DNA from 2 places in the Vibrio sp. HM8-C genome. Region 2 is predicted to be linked to the other one. Evidence: riboswitches for the same ligand, from Rfam matches in the RefSeq annotation. Region 2 holds a riboswitch; the other holds the start of a gene.
The links. A riboswitch is a leader RNA that binds a small molecule or an ion and turns the genes downstream of it on or off. The one in region 2 is predicted to bind cobalamin.

Region 1 (7,529 bases), on a different contig from region 2:
CGTCGATAGCGCACGTTTTTAAATGGTCTAGTGCTTGGTTAAGACTGCCGTGCAAAATGAAGTTCATCACAAGGCGGCCGCCCTCTAATAAATGGTCTAACGCCCAGTCAATAATCTGTTCTAAATTGCCGCCAGAGCCGCCAATAAACACCGCATCGAATTTTCCGGTTAGTTCACAGGGCGCCATTTTGTTGATGAGGTGAATATGGTTACAGCCAAAGCGCTCCATGTTTTTGTGCATGATTTCTACAGCATGCTCATTCTTTTCAATGGCATACACGTGTAAGCGTTCAAAGCTTAATGCTGCTTCTAAAGCGATGCTTCCTGTTCCCGCCCCCACATCGACAAAACGGCTTGCAGAACCTAACTGCAACTTATCAAGCACGATGGTACGTACTTCTTGCTTTGTCATCGGCACTTTTTCTACTCTCAGAAATTCACTGTCTTTCATTCATCAACACCACCACGTTCATGTCATACTCACGCTGTACTTGCTCAGGTTTAAGTACTGAAATTTTCTGATTTTCATACCCCAAGTTTTCACCAACGATGACGCTGCATTTGAGATTGCGTTTTATCGCTTCCTGAGCAATTTCATAAGGACCGAGAATCTTGTCTGTCACCAGAGCAATCTTTTTATGTAAGAAGAGAAAGTCGAAGTCAGGCTGTTTGCCATGGCTGCTGGTAATGTAAAGATCGTTCATATCAATCCCTATTTCCGAAAACAGCATTTGAATAGAGCTTATGCCTGGAACACATCTGCGTTGGTCTGGCGCAAAATGCTCGCTAATACGCTTACCGATACCAAATAACATTGGATCGCCGGACGCCAATACAACCACCAGTTGAGATTTGAATTCTTCTAATGTGGCTAACGTGTTCTCAATGCTTCCCGACAATTCAATTCGTTTCCCTTTGAAATCGCTAAAAGCACTTAATAAGCGAGGCCAACCTACGAGGATATCGGCCTTCGCTATTAAGTTTTCTCCAGCGACAGTCATAAGATCTCTGCATCCTGGCCCAGTTCCTACTACGTAAATCATTGGAAATCCTCCACGATTTGTTCAACAGGACGATTACTACCTAACACTTGGTTTTCAAAAGAAAACAACACTACGTCACACTTGAACTGATGCTTGGCATACTTCAACATTGCCGCAACTCTGCGTTCTATCTCTTGAGCGATATTTTGGTAAACCGCCTGATAGCCATGTTCTTCAATCAGCTCAAGCGCTTCTTCGGTGGTTAAGCAGTGATAGATTTGGCGTAGTAAATCATGGGGCGCATTCAGTAACGCCAAGTGGGTGACTAAAGTTTCTAAACGTGCATCAGCAATATGGGAATGGGTGTGAAAAACCCCTGCCGCAATTTTGATAAGCTTACCCAAGTGTCCCACGATAAGAACTTGTTCGAAGTTCAAGCGATTCGCTTCTTGCAACATGTAGCCCACGAAATTGCTCATGGTCACCACAATGTCTTGTTCGATATTGAGTTGTTGCTGTACAAAACGCTCGCCGTGGTTGCCTGGGACTAAGACGATTTTACTGTGTCCTAATGCGCGTTTTTGTTCGAGTTCAATCGCAAGGGAGCGTTTCCAGCTTTCTTCCGACATTGGAGTAACAATACCTGAAGTTCCGATGATCGAGATGCCGTTTTCAATCCCCAATCGTGAGTTGTAGGTTCTCTCAGCGCGTTCTTTTCCTTCAGGAGCAAAAATGGTGACAACCGCGCCTTTGTTAGGGCCAATAACATCACGCACTTCTTGCTCTATAGTGTGACGCGGCGTTTTGTTAATCGCGGCAACACCTACAGGTAAACCCACGCCTTTGCGTGTCACCACGCCCACACCTTCACCACCCAGTATTTCAATGGATTGAGTATCGTTCACCGTTACTTGGGCGTAGATCAACATTCCATGGGTAGCATCCACATCATCACCGCCATCTTTACGTATCGCGGCGACCGCACTCTGCAATTCCACGGAAGCATCTTCGACATTCAGATTTAGCGCCACACCTGATGGTGTCACAATGGAAACTTGATGAATGAGTTGCTGACGCATCACCATTAGTGCTGCCACTTTGGCTGCGGCAGTCGCACAAGAGCCTGTGGTATAACCCTTGCGATAAGATTTACCTCTGTGCCAAACAATATCCGCTTCAGCTGTTTGACTCATAAAGCCTCCCGCATGTGGTAAAGTACAGCGTTGACGATGGCAGCTGCAACATTGCTTCCACCTTTTCTGCCCAGAGCAGTGATGAAGGGGAAATTGCTCTCGTAAAGCGCTTGTTTGGATTCTGCCGCGCCAACAAAACCAACGGGGACACCTATGGTCATGACAGGTTTATTGACCGCACTTTCTAGCAGTTGAAACAAAGCAGTGGGTGCATTGCCGAACACAAACACTTTGTTACCTTCATCTTTTAAGGCCTTTTCTACCGCAATCATTGAGCGTGTTTTGGATTGCGCTTTCGCCTGTTCTGCCACCCAAGGGTCAGCGATGTAGCATTTAATGTCACAGTCAAACTGCTTCAAAAGACTCTTATTGATGCCAGAGAGAGCCATTGTTGTATCGGTGTAGAATGTGCAGCCTTCATAAATACCCGTTTGCAACGTCGCTAAAGCATCCGGTGAGAACTTCAATATCTCCAGCCAGTCGAAATCGGCAGTAGTATGCACTGCACGAGTAATGACTTTCTTTTCAAGTTCATTAGCAAACTGATAATCAGGAAATTCAGTGGCAATGATCTCGTCGATGATTTCAAAACTCGTCGATTCAATTCGTTGTGGCTGCTGAATAAAGTTCATACGGCTATCCCTAAATAACAATGATGTAAGCGAGTGAAAATAGAAGTAGAGCTAAGGTTGACGTTAAGTACATTAAGCGCGTTGATTGACCTATGTCCTCTGGCTCGATTTCTCTAAGGAAATCTCCAATCCAAGGCTTTTCTACCAATTGACCAAAGTAGTTACTTGGACCACCAAGTTGCACACCAAGCGCTCCCGCGACCGTCGCTTCAGACCAAGCGCTGTTAGGGCTTTTATGTTGATATCGGTCTCGCCAACCAACGGTAAATGCAGATTTACCATTGCACCCCATTAGGAAGGCAGACAATGAAAACAGCAGCCAAGAAATACGAGCAGGAATAAAATTCGCCACGTCATCCAAACGCGCAGAGACAAAACCCAACTCTCTATAGCGATCGTTTTTGTAACCAACCATAGAATCAAGGGTATTGATCGCTTTGTATGCCATCGCAAGTGGTACACCGCCTATAAACAGATAGAGCATCGGTGCAATCACACCATCTACCGTGTTTTCAGCCACAGTTTCGACTGTCGCTCTGGTGATCTGTTTTTCATCCAGTTGGCTGGTATCACGTCCAACGATGTAAGAGACTTTGAGGCGTGCTTCTTCAAGGTTATGAGAACGCAGCGGGATTAGCACTTCATAAGCCGCATCTTTTAAGCAGCCTGTCGCAAGCACAGTGAATGCAAGCCAAAGCTCGACAACTGTCCCAAGTAGCCAGTGGATGTCATAACTCAAATGAATCACTGCCCAAGTAATTAAACCTGCAGTGCCAACAATCCAGAGCCACAAAATGCCGCCAGCGATATAGAGCCATACTTTGCTGCTAAAGATTTGTCGGATTCGTTTCTCCATATTGGAAATTGAAATCCCGATCAAACGTACAGGATGGGGCCAACTGTGAGGATCACCAATCAACAGATCCATAAAGAACGCGGTGAAATATAGAGTTAAGGTCATCATAGGCTTCGCGCCCTCTTAAACCACTCAAGCAACATCTCCGGAGACTGCGCAAAATGCACATGGAGATACATCGCTAACGTATTACCTACTTGATAACCACCTCGCCAGGTTGCAAGCACTTCGCCTTCATGGACTTTACTCAGTGTGAATGCCGGCTCCATATCCGTAACAAAATCGGAATAATGAAATTCGTGACCACGTAACTCATTTCCAGACAGGCACAACAAAGTGTCTACGTTTGCTTTTGCATTGCAGTAACCAAAGCGATTCAGCTTGTTAGACATAACGCTTTGACCTGACAAGATACCGACCATGGGATAGATGTTTTCTTCACTGTCAGAAAGTGAACTCCCTAAATACATCAATCCGCCACACTCTGCATAAATGGGCAAATTGGCTTGATGAGCCGCAAGGATTGATTGCAACATCGAACGGTTTTTCGACAGCTTCTCAGCATATAGCTCAGGGTATCCGCCACCGATATACAGCAAATCGCATTCAGGTAATTGTGAGTCCGTTAGAGGGCTAAAATATCGAATTTCAACACCGCAGCTGGTTAGGAGATCAAGATTCGCTTGGTAATAGAAATTAAATGCCTTATCCATTGCGACTGCCACAACTAAGCCTTTACCCTTACCTTCCATCGCTTGATAAATCGTCTGCGTTGTACCTTGGTAAAGTTGAGAGCAAGCAACACTAAGCAAGCGATCAACATCAACATACTGTTCAATAGCGTCAGCCAGTTCATCCCATTGAGAATCCATATCTTGTGATTCTTGAGCAGTCATCAAACCTAAGTGACGAGAAGGAAGTTCAATATTGGGTAACTTAGGTAATCGACCAAAAGCTGGAATGTGGCAATAGGTTTCTACAGCCTGTTTAAGAAGCTGGTAGTGCTTATCTGAATTGACGTTATTAAATACAACACCTGCAATGTTTATCTCTTTGCCGAACTGCTGAAAGCCCATAACAATCGCGGCAGCTGATGTCGACATAGCTTTACCGTCTACAACTAAAATCACTGGGCATTTGAGTGCTTTGGCTGTACCTGCGCTGCTGCAATAGTATGGATCGGTGCCATAGCCATCGAATAACCCCATAACACCTTCTATCACTGCGATGTCGGCATTTTGTGTTTGTTGATGGAATAAGGCGTTAACAGTCTGCTCATCGAGCATAAAGGAATCTAAATTATGGGATGGAACGTTGGCAACTTTGCTGTGCCAAGCGGTATCAATGTAGTCCGGGCCAACCTTAAATGGCTGAACTTTTAGCTCACGGCGACACAAGGTTCTTAGTAAACCTAATGTGAATGTTGTTTTGCCGCTTCCGCTGTTTGTGCCCGCTATAAGTAATGCTTTCATAGTCCACTTTCAGTTACGTTTCTGAACGGACGGTGGGCAGGTGAAAAGTCGTAGGGTCTTAAGAGAGGAACCTACTTCTCTCACTCTCTTCCCACCGAAGGAGTTATTGAGTTCAACTTGATTCGTCTTCTGGCTTAGCTTCATCCTTCTTGATTCCTTCCCGTTTCACCTATGAAACAGTGGTATAACCAAGTCGTCAGCATTACAGCAGCGGGGGCTGCGGAGGATTCTCACCTCACTTCCGTAATCCCTTGCGGGATATATGCCCAGTCTGGGGCATAACCAAATTGAAATATCGTGTTTCGACAACTAAAACTAACTACATATCTTGTTCCTAAATCTCACTATAGGCTTCTAGTTAATAAATTCTGGCTACCATGATGATGAATTTCTGCCAAATTATCACCTTCAATGGTAATAAATTGTCATGCTAACCTAAACAACCATTTAAAACAGTATCTTACAGAGTTAATTAAAACATACAAATGGTAATTTATTGTCATTGTGCAATATTCAAATATGTTAAGTGGCACCGGTTATTAAACTCAAGTGCCACTTAAAAATTAAATCACTTATTTTCTAGATCAACTAATCGTGAATTACCGCATCTTGATAATGTTTATCTCTATATTCTTGTGGACTCATACTGCAATTTTTTCTAAATACCTTGCAGAAATAACTAGTCTGAGAAAATCCCAAATTTTTCGCAATTGTCGCCACAGGGATACCACTGCTTTTTAACATTTTCTTGGCGTGCATAATACGGCAATTATTCAAGTACGCATTGAAACCAATGCCAAGATGTTTCTTGAATAACTTCGAAAAGTAGTAAGGGCTCAGATAGATATGGGCAGCGACATCTTCCAATTTAATGTCGTCACTAAAATGGTGCTCAATAAAGCGCAACGCCTTTTTGATCTTATGATCATTGTTATTGATAGAGAGCTTTTGTTGGTCGTTAATGCCAGTATCGTCAATCACTACAAGGTTAATGTGCTTACGAATACAGTTCTCAACAATTAGTTGCAGCAACTCGGCAGAAGCCAGGACTTTTTGGTAATCAACAACTGGAATATCTTCAAAACAATGACGAAGCTCCTCGTCTTTTTCCCACATATTTTGGGTGTGTGCCATCCCTTCAATGGACTCATCTTCATGGCCGATAAGTCTTACCTGCCCGCACAACACAAAGCCAACCAAGTGTCCTTCAACGATCAAAGGAATTGAGAAATCCGTAAGCCCAGCATGGCATTGGTACACACATGGTTTGTTATCAACAGAGGCTTTGAGACCACCTCTTTTATCACTGAGCATGCATTGATTGTAGAGTTCGGGGTTCTGTCTGATCTTCTGACAGAAATCTGAAAAGTTAAATCGTTCTGATATTTCCTCTCCATGTATATTTACGACGACCACGGCTAATTCTGTCGCTTGTGCAAAATCTGAAGCGATCTTTCTTATTAATGCTGAGTCTAATGAGGTAACAGAAGACATAACCACCTTCTTAGTCCATTGATACGATACAAAATACTTCGTCCCGAAATTCGAGTTTATATGTAGCACCAAGATGGAAACAAATAAGTGATCAGTAACTAAATTAACCAATTTATTTCGTCAGATTTATGTAAAGAAACTTTGATGGTTAATATTTTGATAATTAATTGTTACATACAACTAATTTACTTAGAGAAAGGAAACACTTTAATTTATTCATATAACGAAATTAAAAAACCTGTCTAAGTGACATAAATGTGAAAAAATTTATTCATATCACTCAGACAAGAAATAAAATAGACGTTTATTCCAATATTTTAACTACCTAATTCATGAGCAGTGAGAATCGCAGAAAGGACTAATTCTGGGGTCACTTTAAATGGCATGTTGTGGATAGTTTCCCCTTCTGCACATGCTGCTTTCGCCACGTTGAGTAGCTTATCTTTGTCTATGTGCAGAACACCCATATCGGTTAGATTGGTTGGTAGCCCAACATTGCAGCAGAATTCGATCACTTCATTGATTTCTTCCATTGGTGCATTTTCTAAAACCAACTGAGTAATGGTACCAAACGCCACTTTTTCACCATGGTACAAATGATGGCACTCTTCTAGAAGTGTCAAACCATTATGAATCGCATGTGCAGCAGCCAAGCCAGAGCTTTCAAATCCGATTCCGGAAAGATAGGTATTGGCTTCAACAACATTTTCCAGAGCACGGCTTGAAAGGTTGTTGTCACACGCCACTTTAGCTTTCAACCCATCGCTCATCAGAATTTGGAAGCAGAGTTTTGCTAACGCTTGCGCCGCTTTTGTTGGTGCGCCGCCAGCCATAGTTCCTTTACCGGAACGCTCGTTTGCCCTTGCTTCAAAATAGGTAGAGAGTGCATCCCCCATACC
Region 2 (7,529 bases):
CGATGCTGCACAAGCATCTCGATTCATCCGTTCTCTAGGATTGAGTTTTGCCAATGCGAGTGCATGCATAGTTCTGGCTGGAGATAAAACTTGTACGCGATTAGGGCAGAAAATGGGGTCAGGTACTTATACACATGGCTTTTCAATACCCAAAGATGCTGTAATGAATTGCTTGCCATGGGCAAGACAAGTCAGCACTTATTCACCTCTTGATAGTCAATGTGGTCGCTGGAAATTTTGGCAGCGAGTGTTAAGTAAATTTTCTGGCTTGAAGCAGCGATTTACACCAGTGGTTGTCCACGTACAGTGGTAAAGCACCACGATTTGACATTGAATCAAGTAAAAAACGCAGCCTTATGCTGCGTTTTTTACTGTTCTGCTTTGCTTAAAACAGACGGTTTAAGCCGTTTAATGCAGCCACGCGATACGCTTCAGCCATGGTTGGATAGTTAAAGGTGGTGTTGACGAAATACTCGATGGTATTGGCTTCACCTTTTTGTTCCATAATTGCCTGACCGATGTGGATGATCTCTGCAGCACGCTCACCAAAGCAGTGAATACCTAAGATCTCTTTGGTTTCACGATGGAAAAGAATCTTTAAGCTTCCCACATCTTTACCCGCGATTTGCGCACGAGCCAAATGTTTGAATGATGAACGACCTACTTCGTAAGGCACTTTTGCTGCCGTGAGTTCTTGTTCCGTTTTACCCACCGAGCTAATTTCAGGAATGGTATAAATACCAGTCGGGATATCTTCAATTAGCTTGTTGGTTGCTTGACCTTGTGAGATCGCTTGAGCAGTAAAGCGCCCTTGGTCATAAGCTGCACTTGCAAGGCTTGGATAACCAATGACATCACCAACAGCATAAATATGGCTCACTTCAGTCTGATAGTTGCTATTTACGTTCAGCTGACCGCGAGAATCCGGTTTCAAACCAACCACTTCAAGATTTAGTCTGTCTGTATTACCGGTACGACCGTTCGCGTAAAGCATACAGTCTGCTTTCATCTTCTTACCGGAATTTAGATGAACGATAACGCCATCATCGGTACCTTCAATCTTGCTGTAGGTTTCATCGTTGCGGATAACCACACCGCTATTCCAGAAGTGATAAGAAAGCGCATCTGATGTCTCGTTGTCTAGGAATGATAGCAGACGGTCACGGGTGTTGATTAAGTCGGTTTTAACGCCCAATCCACGGAAAATCGAAGCATATTCACAGCCGATGACTCCAGCACCGTAAATGATGATGTGTTGTGGATCGTGCTCGAGGTTCAAAATTGAGTCGCTGTCATAAACGCGAGGGTGGTTGAAATCGACATCGTCAGGACGGTATGGTCGAGAGCCTGTCGCGATAATAAATTTATCGGCAGTGTAGTGTTCAACCGTGTGGTCAGCTTTGGTTACTGCCACGGTATTGGCATCAACAAAATGTGCCGTACCAAAAATAAGGCTGCACTGGTTACGGTCATAGAAGCCTTGGCGCATTCTGGTCTGCTTATCAATCACGCTTTTCGCATGACCAAGAATGGATGAGAATGTAGAGTGCAAACTAGAGTTGTTGTTACAGAACAGAGGGTTGCTGTTAAATTCGATGATGCGGCTAACCGCATGACGCAATGCTTTAGAAGGGATGGTACCCCAGTGTGTACATCCACCACCTACGCTGGTTTCTTTTTCGATAATGGCGACATTCAATCCCGCTTTGGTTAACCCCATTGCTGCACCCTCACCGCCAGGTCCACTGCCTATTACGATGACGTCAAAGTGGTTATTCAGTGCCATAGAAAATCCTTGTTATAATTTGGTTAACATTGCGATAGCGAGATTTTAACTGATCTGTGCTAGGCGTGAAACCTAAACCCCTTATAGAGTGGAGATGATCACGAGATTAGAACAAATATTGGTGTTTTCGCGCTTGAGTCGAATGGTTGATGAAAAATGCAACGGTTATGTTAGGAAATTGTCTGGCGCTTCAAATTGGTCTGTTTTGCCTCTTAGATATGTTGGTTAATCGCGCTATAGTAGGCGCCTTTGGTGACTGACTTGGCAGGACTTGGCTTAAAATGAAATCCTTGGGAATTCGCGCACAACAGAAAGAAAAAACGCGTCGTTCGCTGATTGATGCGGCATTTAGCCAATTAAGTGCTGATCGTAGTTTCTCTAATTTGAGCTTACGTGAAGTAGCGCGTGAGGCAGGAATCGCACCGACATCTTTCTATCGCCACTTTAAAGATATGGATGAGCTCGGTTTGACCATGGTTGATGAAGGCGGTTTGTTGCTGCGCCAACTGATGCGTCAGGCTCGCCAGCGTATTGTTAAAGAGGGCAGTGTGATTCGCACTTCTGTGGAAACATTTATGGAGTTCATTGAAAGCAGCCCAAACGTATTCCGCCTTTTACTACGCGAGCGTTCAGGCACTTCATTCGAATTCCGTACCGCTGTATTTCGTGAGATACAGCATTTTTCGGCAGAACTTTCTGAATATCTGATTGCGACTGGGATGAATCGTGAAGAAGCCATTACTCAAGCAGAAGCCTCAGTTACTTTGGTTTTTAGCTCTGGTGCAGAAGCATTAGACCTTGAGAGACGTGAACGCGATGAACTTGCAGAACGTCTCATCATGCAGTTGCGAATGATAGCCAAAGGCGCTTTCTGGTATCGCAAAGAACGTGAACGTAATCGACTAAAAGGCGGGATGAATTAATGTCGAATGAAAGTAGTAGCACCATTAATCATGGTTCAGAACGTAAAACATTGGTACTCGCGCTCATCGCGGGTATGTGTGGGGACGCTTTGTTGTCTTGGATGACCATTAGCGAAGTCCCATTCTCCATTTTCCCTGTGATCGCTTTAGTGCTGTCTGTGCAGGCGTTGTATCAAGAGTATCTACGTAACCCAGTAGCAGAAGATATTCCGTTAGTGGGTTTGGCATGTTTCTTTGTCGGAGCCTTTGGTCACTCTGCTTTTGTGAAAGCTCAGTATCCAGAAGCGGGTTCCAATTTCTTCTCGATAATAGTGGCTCTGCTGCTTTTGCTATGGGTAGGAAAGAAACTCGGATTTATCGGACGTTCAGAATAATAGAATGTTAATGAATACAAAAAAACGAGCCACTGGGCTCGTTTTTCTATTTATGTCGGTTTATTTGAAAACGTGATTAGGCTTTGCGTTCAAGCATTACACCCGCTTCCATATGGTGGGTATATGGGAACTGGTCAAACAGAGCAAAGCGAGTCACTTTATGTGTCTCACATAGAACATCTAAGTTTTCTTTTAATGTTTCTGGGTTACATGAGATATAGAGAATTCGCTCGTAACCTTGAACCATTTTACAGGTATCGATATCCATACCAGAACGAGGCGGGTCAACAAAAATGGTATTGCAGTTGTAGCTCTTTAAATCGATACCAGCTTCTTTCAGGCGATTAAATTCGCGTTTACCTTCCATTGCTTCGGTAAACTCTTCTGCCGACATACGAATGATTTGTACGTTATCGATTTTGTTGGCAGCAATGTTGTACTGCGCAGAGTGTACTGATGGTTTTGCTAATTCGGTTGCCAACACGCGATCGAAGTTTTGCGCCAATGCCAGCGAGAAGTTACCGTTACCACAGTAAAGTTCTAAAAGGTCGCCTTTGCTCTCTTGAGTACAATCGACAGCCCATTCCAGCATTTTTTCAGCCACTTTACCGTTTGGTTGGGTAAAGCTGTTTTCAACTTGTTGGTAGATGTATGGTTTACCGTTCACACTCAGTTTTTCGACCACAAAGTCTTGGTCTAGCACAATCTTCATTTTACGTGCTCGACCAATAATATTGAGATTAAAACCTTCATTATGCAGAGTCTGCTTAAGTGCTTTTGCAGCAGTAATCCATTCATCATCTAATTGGCGATGGTAAAGCAGTGATACCAGAACTTCGCCACTCAGTGTTGATAGAAAATCCACTTGGAAAAGTTTGCGACGTAGAGTGTCATTACCTTTCATTGATTCAATAAGCAGAGGCATCAAATCGTTGATAAGACGGCTTGCAGCTGGGAACTGATCAACACGGTATTTTTCACGAGTTTGCTGGTTGAACATGATGTAGTACATCTCATCACCTTCATGCCAGATACGGAATTCTGCTCGCATACGGTAAAACTGAGCCGGAGACTCAAAGACTTCCAACTCAGGCACACCATATGATTCAAACATCTCTCCTAGTCGAGTGATTTTCTCATCCAGTTGCGCTTGGTAGTTGTCTGGGTTTACATCAAGAGTCGCCATTGCTTTACCTTTTTCTGGTACGTTCAAATAAAGAGCGCAGATTTTATTCAATCTCCCGCTTATGTCCAGTCTTGTTCTAAAATTGATGTTTTGTTGCACGTAAAAACTATAGCTTATATCAATCTATGCTAGACAAGTTATCGATTGCTCAATACTATCAACGGCACGCTGGTGTTGTTTAGAAGCCTAGACGGCTAAAATAACTTAAGAGGGAATCTGGTGAAAATCCAGAACTGACGCGCAGCGGTAAGAGAGAACGAAAACTCAAAAGACACTACGTTTGTGGGAAGTCGAGTAAGTAGGTAAAAGATGTGCTCTCAAGTCCGAAGACCTGCCAGCAGCCGAGCAAACCAATGGGATGGACCCATGCTCGGTAGGATTAACGCGATTTAGGACAATATAATGAATAAATCCCTTCTAGCGGTGGCAGTGGCGTCGCTGTTTTCTTATACCTCTTTTTCATACGCACAAGAAGCAACGGCTGATGAGACTGTTGTGGTAACTGCGAACCGTTTTGAGACCAAAGTAAACGAAACTATCGCTCCAGTTGAAGTTGTAACTCGTGAAGAAATTGATGCGATTCAAGCGCAATCATTAACAGATGTATTACGTCGATTACCTAGTGTTCAGGTTGTAAACCAAGGTGGACCGGGTCAAAGCTCAGAGTTATATATTCGTGGTCGCGCGAGTAAAAACGTTTTGGTCATGATTAACGGTGTTCGCATCGGTAGTGCTACATCAGGATCTGCAGATCTATCTGCTATTCCTCTGAACGGTGTGGAGCGTATTGAAGTACTGCGTGGCCCTCGTGCAGCAGTATACGGTTCAGATGCAGTTAGTGGTGTAATTAACATTATTACGACTAAAAATACTAATGGCCATAACTCAGTGAAAGCTGGTGTTGGTAGTGATGGTGTTTATGAAGTCGGAGCCAGTCTGGCGGCAGTTTCTGCTTCAGAAAGTTGGCTGAATGTAGCGGCTACCCATAAGGCAGCAGAGGGCTATGATGTTCAGCCGCTAAATACTACGGGCGCAAATTCAGATGACGATGGATATAAATCTCAGTACTTGTTGATTGATGCTGGAACAAAGATCTCTTCGGAATTAACATTAAAAACCAATGCGTATTACCAAAAACAATACGTAGAGTTTGATAGAACAGGTGGCGATAAAACCGATGGCGATTTATATAATCTGGCTGTAGTGGGTGAGTATCAACAAGATAAGTGGCAAAGTCATTTAACTCTAGCAGCAAACCAGGATGATGCAGAGACCTATGGGCAAGGAAGTTCACCAAGCACTTATGCGACTAATCGTTATGTTTCATCGTGGGATAATTTGTATGCAACCAGTGAAGATTTGTCGTTTGTAGGTGGTGCCGAATGGTATCGTGAAAACGTAAAGGTGACTTCTGCTGATTACACGAAAACAGAGCGAGATAATACAGCTATTTATGTGGGGAGCTATCTAAATAAAGGTAACTTTTCGGCTGAAAGTAATTTCCGCTGGGATGATAACAGTGCTTATGGTTCATTCTGGACATACCAATTTGGTTTGGGTTATCAATTATCGGAATCGCTGAAAGCGGTTGGTTTATATGGTACATCCTTTAAGGCTCCAACGTTTAATAGTCTTTACTATCCTTTGGAATGTAGTGAATGGGGATGTTATGAAGGTAACGCAAATCTAGTACCGGAAGAAACGGAAAGTAGTGAAATTGCTCTAGAAGGTACCTATGCACTGTTCAGTTGGCGTGTAGCTGGTCACTATAGTGCAGTAGATAAGATGGTTGCTTATACGGGGTCGACATATGTAAATATCGACCAGGCAGAAATCAAAGGTGTAGAAGTGAACGCTGAGTTTGAGACCGGACCTATTGCTCACAGTATCTCTTATGATTACCTAGATACAGAGAACAAGTCGACGGGGAATGAACTGGCGCGTAGAGCAAAACATAGTGCTAAATGGAATCTCAATTATGCATTAGCTGCATGGAGATTTGACTTAAGTTACCTGTATCAAGGCGAGCGTTATGACGATACAGCCAACACAACTGTATTGGATCCGTATTCATTGGTTGATTTTGCCACATCTTACTATTTTGCTAATGGTGTTACAGTCAGTGGCAGAGTAGGCAACTTATTTGATGAGGACTACGAGACTGCTAAGGGTTTTAAAACGCAAGATAGAAATTACTACGCAAGCATCGCATACCAATTTTAATAAAACCTAAAACCGCCTTCGGGCGGTTTTTCGCAATTTGCTGTTTTAACAATCATTGCCAATTGATATAGAGCGAGTATGATCGCTGCGTTATCGTTGTACTTATCTGGTTCCCGTTGTGTCTAATCAATCTGTTCCTAAAGTCCTAATCTTCGACTCTGGTGTCGGTGGTCTATCTGTTTATAGAGAAATTGAATTGCGTCTCCCGCAACTCTCTTATACCTACTTATTTGACAATGCCGCCTATCCATACGGAGAACTAGAACAGAGCGTTTTACTGCAGCGGGTTGAGCGGTTAATTACCGGGTTAGTTGAACAACAAGGTTTCGACATAGTCGTGATTGCTTGCAATACCGCAAGTACCATTGTGCTTCCGACATTGCGTTCTAAGTTATCTATACCTGTTGTTGGGGTTGTCCCAGCAATCAAGCCTGCATCATCACTAGCGAATAAAGCCGTTGGGCTTATTGCCACCCCTGCAACCATTACTCGCCAATACACACATGATCTTATTCGTAGCTTCTCTGCCGACAAAAATGTAGAGCTGCTTGGCTCAACACGCCTTGTCGATATGGCGGAAGAAAAACTCAGGGGTAAAGCAATAGACTTACAGGAATTGCAAAGTATCTTAAGTCCACTCATCGACCATATAGATGTCGCTGTTTTAGGATGTACTCATTTCCCGCTTATTAAGGATGAAATACAGCATGTGTTAGGGAAAGGCGTGGTGCTGGTGGATTCGGGTGAAGCGATTGCAAGACGGGTAAAAGACTTACTGAGTGTAGAAAGCGGTGCTCGTTCAGAAAACAAGCACACAATCTATTCAAGTGCACTTCCTTGGGAAGAAAGTGCACTGAATGAAAGACTAGAGCAGCTCGGGTTTTCTGCTATTCGTCCATATCCTCTTCAGGGTGTTTAGGATCGTTTGCAATCCTAACTTTTAATGTGCGCTGCATGTAATCATGTTCGTTCAATGCATCAATCGCTGATTGAGCGTGTGTCGCGGCCATAACCACAAAACCAAAACCTCTACGCTT

Region 1: another riboswitch for cobalamin. It lies ahead of ACOSVQ_RS05765 (cobyrinic acid a,c-diamide synthase CobB); the one in region 2 lies ahead of ACOSVQ_RS18445 (TonB-dependent receptor domain-containing protein).

Annotation. Positions count from the first base shown of each region.
Region 1 covers NZ_JBMMKS010000003.1:202,148-209,676, reverse strand. Annotated here, with positions in the region: gene ACOSVQ_RS05790 (decarboxylating cobalt-precorrin-6B (C(15))-methyltransferase) at 1-451, opposite strand, end outside; gene ACOSVQ_RS05785 (cobalt-precorrin-7 (C(5))-methyltransferase) at 438-1,043, opposite strand; gene cbiD (cobalt-precorrin-5B (C(1))-methyltransferase CbiD) at 1,040-2,176, opposite strand; gene ACOSVQ_RS05775 (cobalt-precorrin-8 methylmutase) at 2,173-2,808, opposite strand; gene cbiB (adenosylcobinamide-phosphate synthase CbiB) at 2,819-3,772, opposite strand; gene ACOSVQ_RS05765 (cobyrinic acid a,c-diamide synthase CobB) at 3,769-5,136, opposite strand; cobalamin riboswitch at 5,239-5,438, opposite strand; gene pocR (transcriptional regulator PocR) at 5,725-6,630, opposite strand; gene ACOSVQ_RS05755 (glycerol dehydrogenase) at 6,948-7,529, opposite strand, start outside.
Region 2 covers NZ_JBMMKS010000020.1:674-8,202, reverse strand. Annotated here, with positions in the region: gene ACOSVQ_RS18470 (class I SAM-dependent methyltransferase) at 1-313, shown strand, start outside; gene sthA (Si-specific NAD(P)(+) transhydrogenase) at 386-1,786, opposite strand; gene fabR (HTH-type transcriptional repressor FabR) at 2,068-2,709, shown strand; gene ACOSVQ_RS18455 (YijD family membrane protein) at 2,709-3,083, shown strand; gene trmA (tRNA (uridine(54)-C5)-methyltransferase TrmA) at 3,160-4,269, opposite strand; cobalamin riboswitch at 4,422-4,622, shown strand; gene ACOSVQ_RS18445 (TonB-dependent receptor domain-containing protein) at 4,672-6,492, shown strand; gene murI (glutamate racemase) at 6,611-7,411, shown strand; gene ACOSVQ_RS18435 (RNA recognition motif domain-containing protein) at 7,380-7,529, opposite strand, start outside.